3 regions of the Lysinibacillus sp. DFXJR4 genome follow, and region 3 is predicted to be linked to each of the others. Evidence: riboswitches for the same ligand, from Rfam matches in the RefSeq annotation. Region 3 holds a riboswitch; each other region holds the start of a gene.
What was found. A riboswitch is a leader RNA that binds a small molecule or an ion and turns the genes downstream of it on or off. The one in region 3 is predicted to bind cobalamin.

Region 1: linked by a shared signal. The riboswitch ahead of AC2CGN_RS13935 (hypothetical protein) and the one ahead of AC2CGN_RS09020 (DUF4430 domain-containing protein) in region 3 are both predicted to bind cobalamin.
Region 2: linked by a shared signal. The riboswitch ahead of AC2CGN_RS11665 (ABC transporter substrate-binding protein) and the one ahead of AC2CGN_RS09020 (DUF4430 domain-containing protein) in region 3 are both predicted to bind cobalamin.

Annotation. Positions count from the first base shown of each region.
Region 1 covers NZ_JBXUNW010000006.1:5,355-7,629, reverse strand. Annotated here, with positions in the region: gene AC2CGN_RS13940 (glutathione peroxidase) at 1-498, shown strand, start outside; cobalamin riboswitch at 575-771, shown strand; gene AC2CGN_RS13935 (hypothetical protein) at 1,029-1,568, shown strand; gene AC2CGN_RS13930 (ABC transporter substrate-binding protein) at 1,574-2,275, shown strand, end outside.
Region 2 covers NZ_JBXUNW010000004.1:46,748-49,022, reverse strand. Annotated here, with positions in the region: gene AC2CGN_RS11670 (acyl-CoA dehydrogenase family protein) at 1-780, shown strand, start outside; cobalamin riboswitch at 1,091-1,276, shown strand; gene AC2CGN_RS11665 (ABC transporter substrate-binding protein) at 1,479-2,275, shown strand, end outside.
Region 3 covers NZ_JBXUNW010000002.1:199,211-201,485, reverse strand. Annotated here, with positions in the region: gene AC2CGN_RS09025 (S-layer homology domain-containing protein) at 1-567, opposite strand, end outside; gene AC2CGN_RS09020 (DUF4430 domain-containing protein) at 647-1,381, opposite strand; cobalamin riboswitch at 1,555-1,751, opposite strand.

The DNA.
Region 1 (2,275 bases), on a different contig from region 3:
TCAATGGAGACCTATCGAGGAAAGACGCTGTTAATTGTCAACACAGCTAATCAATGTCGTTTTACATATCAGTTCGAAGACTTGCAAAAAATGTACGATAAATATGGCAAGGAAAACTTTGTTGTGTTAGGCTTTCCTTGCGATCAATTTGGAAATCAAAACCCTGAAGATGGTGAGCAAACTACACAACTTTGTCAGGTTAACTATGGTGTAACATTCCCGATTTTTGAGGTAGTGCAGGTCAATGGTGATGCAACACATCCACTGTTTAATTATTTAAAGCATGAGGTCGATTACCGCGCATTTGGAAAAGCAAGCATGCAGGAAAAAATGCTAGCAGAATCAATAGTTCAAATAGCACCTCGTTTTTTAGAAGGACGTAATATCCGCTGGAATTTTACAAAATTCTTAATCGATGCAAATGGTAAAACAGTAGAACGCTTTGAGCCTACTGATTCTCAGCTTGATATCGAGCAGGCTATTGAAAAAATACTATAAATTTCTAGTACAACTATAAAACTTTTATCTTTATAGTTTTTCATAATAATATGTGATAAACTGCTTTATAAGTGAATAGCTCTTGCAGGATAAGGGTACTAAGATAGTATAATCGGGAATTCGGTGAAAATCCGAAGCTGTTTCCGCAACTGTAAGTACAGGAATCATAATCGGAGACCACTGTCAATTTGATGGGAAGGTTTTATGACATACATTACATTAAGTGATGTACACTGTACAAGCCAGGAGACCGACCTTTATTTGAACGTATAAATACTCTTCGGAAGCTAGGAGGATATATGGCAAATACGTAGTCTCTTTCGTATCTATATACGATTCTAATTATGTTATTTTCGTCGTTCCTTACGAGTAGGAACGGCGTTTTTTATTTTAATTCAGCCCCTTATATGGGTAGGATAGAGGTTTTTTTTCCTATCAGTGGGCGTTTTATATGCCTTTGAATCAAGAAAAATCCAGACGCAATTACGTTGGGGCAAAATTGATTGTGTAAAGAAAGTGAGGATTTAGAGTTGAAAAAAGATGCGCGTTATTCTTGTTATCCATTTATGCGTGAAAAAGCATATACAGTGGATTTTGAAATACGAACAGATAGCCTTACTACACATATAGGTATGGCTTTGACAGCAGTAAAAAAAGAGGCAGTTGAGGTTGTTGCACAAGATCTCTATACAATCCTACCAATGGCCTACCATGTTAATGGCTCGGTTCGAGGTAAATTAGCGGTCAGTGAAGAGGATTTAGCATGGATAAGTGCTCGCTATGATTTTTATGTTAGTTATGTGAAAGAGGAGATTCAGAGCTTTGTATTACCTCAAGGAACAGAGGCTGCTACTGCATTACATGTATGTCGTAGTGAGGCAAAAAAATCTTATCGTATTTTGCATAAGGTATCTGACGAAAAGGAAGTACCGACAATTCTTTTTGATTATTTAGGACTACTAGCCAATGTATTTTTTGTGATGGCTGTTTATATGAATAAGCAAGCAGGGATTGCTGAAATTCCGTTTGTAAGCAAGTCATACCCTATGAAAAAGAAAAAAGGAGAATAAATAAAATGAAGAAAATGTTGAAGCTTCAATGGCTTTCAGTAATGATGCTGTCGCTCATATTAGTAGGTTGTGGTGCGAAGGATGAAGCAACTACTAAAGAAGATATTACTAAGGAAGATCAAATCGAAAAAGCAAGCTATAAAGTGAAGGATGACCGTGGTATAGAGGTTGAGTTTGATGAAGTACCTAAAACAATTATTTCATTACAACCAAGCAATACAGAAATTTTATTTGCTTTAGGTGTTGGCAATCAAATTGTTGGGGCAACTGACTATGATACGTATCCGGAAGAGGCACAAAAAATTGAACGTGTTTCTAATTCTGTTACGTTTAATAGTGAGCGTATTTTAGCTTTGAAGCCAGATGTGGTCATTGCTTATACAACAGGAAAAGATGAAGATAACTTAAATGCTCTAAAAAGTCTTGAAGATGCAGGTGTAAAAGTATTTGCCATTCAATCTGCAGCTTCATTTGATGATGTATATGAAGATATTGAACAGATAGCAACGGTTATGGGAATTGAAGATAAAGGTGCAAAATTAAACGAGGATATAAAATCAAAAATTGCTGAGGTACAAGCAAAAGTTAAAGATGTAAAAGCACCAAAAAATATCTACTTAGAAATTAGCCCAAAACCAGACATCTATACAGCGGGCTCTGGTACATTCCAACAAGAAATTCTAAATATTGCCAATGTAAGCAATGTA
Region 2 (2,275 bases), on a different contig from region 3:
TCAAGAATTTGCAATGCCGTAGCTTCTTTAGGTATTATGCGACGTGGCTTTTTAGAGGCAAAGCATTATGTGACAAATCGTTCTGCCTTTGGTAAGCCTTTAACGCAATATCCAATGATTCAGGATACACTAGGAAAATTTGCGGCAAAGCTTCATGTGGAAGTAGCAACAGTTTTTGATCTTATTCAGCTATATGATAAAGTGACAAGTGGTCAGGGCAATCATGAGGATATGATGATGAATCGTTTAAATATAGCCATTATGAAAAAGGAAACAGCCGAGCAAGCGGTGAAATATGCAAGTGAAGCGATTGAATTACATGGTGGAAATGGCTATATTGAAGACTTTGTGACACCTCGCTTACTAAGAGATGCACAGGTGCTTACGGTGTGGGAAGGAACTGCCAATATACTGGCATTAGAGCTGATTCGTTTAGTAGATAAGTTCCAAGCTCATAAGTTGTTTGTACGTATTATGGAGGAACGCTTAGCTAAGGTAGCTAACAGCACTCTAAGCCAATTAGTAGTGGAACAATTAGTACAATTGAAATCGACATTGCATACGTTTAGCTCTTTGGATGAAGCAATGAAAACTTTTGAGGCAAAAGCGGTAGCAGAAAAAATGGCGCATATGTATGAAAGCGTTGTAGCTGTGGAATGGGCTCACAGATTCGGTGGTAAATATGAAAAGCTGGCAGATATATATTTAGAGCATACATGGGCATTAAGAGAACTAGGGGCACCGATGAAAACAGTTCAATATTTTGCAGATATTCTTTAACTTCTTTCAGCAGAAGTTTCCCACCTCTATAGGTGGTGAGATGAATGCGAATTTAAGCTACTTTTCAGAGGGTATCCAAACACCCGCTGAAATAGAGGAACTCAGGCTAAGATCTTCACATCCTGTGAAAACGCCTGAGTGACCAACATCGTGTTGGCCCAAAGCCTCCGGCGGATGTCACGGAATCGAAAAGGAGTTCTTTGTGTAAGCACAAAGCCGATTCCGAACGCAATTATGCCGAGGCATAATTGATTAAAGGAGAAGTCGTCTAGATGGTAGGCGACTTTTTTTGTTTTCATGTATAATAAAATCAACTGAATATTATAAAGGTTCTTTACTTATGTAAAGTGAAAAGGGAAATCGGTGATATTCCGATGCGGTCCCGCCACTGTATGTGCTAGTTTTTTTCAATGTACGCCACTGAAAGTTTTTCGGGAAGGCTTGAAAAAACGTATGGAGCACGAGCCAGGAGACCTGCCTTTATAGAGACACGTTACAACCTACGAGGATAGGGTGGTGGATTTTGCGTATTTTTGTGCATTATTACCCCTCACTTTGGATGAGGGGTATTTGTTTTGTATGAAAGATGTCGATAAATTTGAAAAAATGAGCGATAAACTTATAAAGTTCGTCGATTACTAATCTATCAGCAAAATAATTTGTAAAAATTTACGCATTTATATACTAGGAGGATTCATATGAAGAAATTTTGGAAATTAGGACTTTCCGCATTTTTAGCAATTGGCTTACTTGCTGCCTGTGGAGAAGGAGCAAAAAATGAAAAGCCAGCATCTTCTGAGCAGCAAGAAACAACACAAGTAGACAAAGCAACATTCCCTATGACGATAACAGATGCTGTTGGCAAGGAGATTACGCTGGAGTCACCTCCTGAAAAAATAGTTTCTCTTATTCCAAGTAATACAGAGATTTTATTTGCTCTTGGCTTAAACAATGAAATAGTGGGTGTTACCGATAATGATGATTATCCTGCAGAGGCAACTGAAAAACAAAAAGTTGGTGGTATGGAATATAATATTGAGCAAATTATTGCCTTACAACCAGATATCGTGTTTGCTCATGCTTCGAGTATGACATTTTCTGCAGGGGCCATTGAACAGCTTGAATCTGCCGGTTTAAAGGTTTTTGTGGTAACAAATGCGAAGGACTTTAATGAAATTTACACAACAATTGAACAGCTAGGTCGTGCAACTGGGAAATTACCTGAGGCCAAGAAAATAATTAAAGATATGAAGACAAAAGTAGAAGAGGTTCTTGCAAAACTTGAGGATGTAAAGCCAAAGAAAGTTTTTGTAGAAGCATCTGATGAGCCACATATATTTACAGCTGGTAAAGATACATTTATGAATGAAATGCTAAATATGATTCATGCCGAAAATGTTGCAGCAGATACAGCAGATTGGTATGAAATCAGTTCCGAACAAATTATTGCAAAAAATCCAGATGTCATCGTGGTGACATATCATTATGTACCTGA
Region 3 (2,275 bases):
TGCTTCGGGTGAAATAACATATACAATAACTGTTTTAGATCCACCATCTAATTGGGCGGTAATGACTGTCTCTCCAATTGCCTGAGCTATTACGCTCCCATTTGTGTCAACTGTTGCAATTCCAGAGTTGCTTGAAGACCATGTAACTGTGGCACTATCATCTGTTGTTGCGTTAGTGGCAGTAAGTTGAAATGTTTCTCCTACTAATAATAGTAAAGGTTCCTCAGTGTTTAGCTGAATATCGCTAATTGCAACGGGCGCATTCTCTACTAATGGAGCTAGTTCCGCTGCATCTTCTAATGGTATAAGATCATCTAATTCAGCTTCTTCATCTGTATGCGGTGCTTTTTCCTGTTCTGTTAAATCCTCTACATCTATTTCATTCTTAGACTTTGTAGCATTATCCTGCTCTTCTGAATCATCGGGTTCAATATCATTGATGTTTGGAGTAGGATCGAGTAAATCCCCTTCAAAATGCTGTGCCTTAATTGCAGTGACTGGAGAAAATAGCGATACGATTAAAATAAAAATAACTGCTATATGTAGCTGCTTTTTCCATATAGTCATATAAACACTCACTTCCTTTATAAATAATTAAATACTGACAAGCTGAATTAATTCATCTTGTCAGTATCCATTTATCTAGCTATTGTACTTTTACTTCAAGTGGCTCACTTGCTGAACTACCGAATAAAGCATTAGCAGAGGCTGTAATGGTAATAGTACCTGCTTGTGCTTGACCTGCAAATGTAATAACAACTTGTTGGTTTGCATTCATAGTAACTGACTGAGCTGTTAATGCTGTTGTCCCTGTGTTAATTGTCCAGTTTGCTAAATTAGAGCCGTTTGGTGTCGTAAATAAATCACCAGTTAAATTTACCGTAACGGATGGATTGTTATCATTTACTGCAATTACACTTGCTGTTTCTAATTTAGCCCATGTAGTGTAATAAATATGAACGACATCATCAGCCTGTAATTGATATTCAGCTAATCCAAAATTGGGGCTATATCCATTTACAGTGTAGACCCAGCCATCCCAACCATTTAAACTGCCTGCCGCAAGTCCATCAATTGATTGAAGATATGGACCATATTGAGTAGAAACTACTACATAAGGAATACCCTCGGCATCTAATACTTGCTCTACAAGCTCTAGTGCAGTTGTCCCTTCTTGAACATTTACTGTTGTTCCTTCTAAAATTTCATGGCATGAACCAGTACCGCATAAACCTTTTACTGATAACTGAACATCAAAATCTGCTGATTGTGCTTCTTGACTTACAGGCTGTAATACTGCTGCACTGGCTGATGGTGTTACGAGCGAAAATGCTAAAAGTAGGACTAACACTAAATGCCACCATTTTTTGAAACGAACCATTTGTAAAACCTCCTATTTTTATTATTTCGTGAATGTTTTTGCAATTAACTCGAAAATAAAAAGATGCTTCTCCAAAATGGGGAAGCATCTAATGGAAAACAGAAAAAAGGCGCAAAAACGTAGTTTGCCTGTCCGTCTATTTGCCGTAAGTTCTCCTAGCTTCCGAAGAGAGTTAATACGATGGAATAAAGGCAGGTCTCCTGGCTCGTGTATCCTATTCAGAACCTTCCCATCTACTGAAGGCATTTTTCCTTGTTCGACAGTGGTATTTTCTGTAGTCATCTACACTTACAGTTGCGGAAACAGCTTCGGCTTTAAACCGAATTCCCTATTAAGCTCTTAAAAGAGCACCTTTATACTGCAATTGTTATTCACTTAATGTTAATTCTAGCATATATTTCTATTTTTCAAAATAGTTTAACAAAAAGAATTATGCTTTATAGAAGTAGTAAGCTTTAAAAGAGGAAGTAAACGTCTAGTATCAATATTACTATGCCTATTAAAAAGCAAAATGATAACACAAATAGATAGATAATATAAATCGTATAATAGAGAGTGAGCGGGCAAATCATATCCAAAAAGGGTTTATCCATTTAAATATTAAGCAAAACAAAAAGCTGCACAGTTAATGGCAGCTTTTTGTTTCATCTGTTTTCAGCAACGTATACGGTGATTGTGATAAATAATAAGCGGTGAGTCCCGTATATAGCTGTGTCTTTCACTTAATCTATCCATCTTAGCTTTATAAATTTTTTCTTTTGTATTCTTAGTACTCTGCAGCAATTGCTTGATAGGCTGAAGTATAGAAGTCTTCAGGCTTTTTGCTGTTTGTTTCTTTTTATAAGGTTTGCTACCGTACTTGAATGGTTGTCATTGCAGATGCTTTAATCGTCT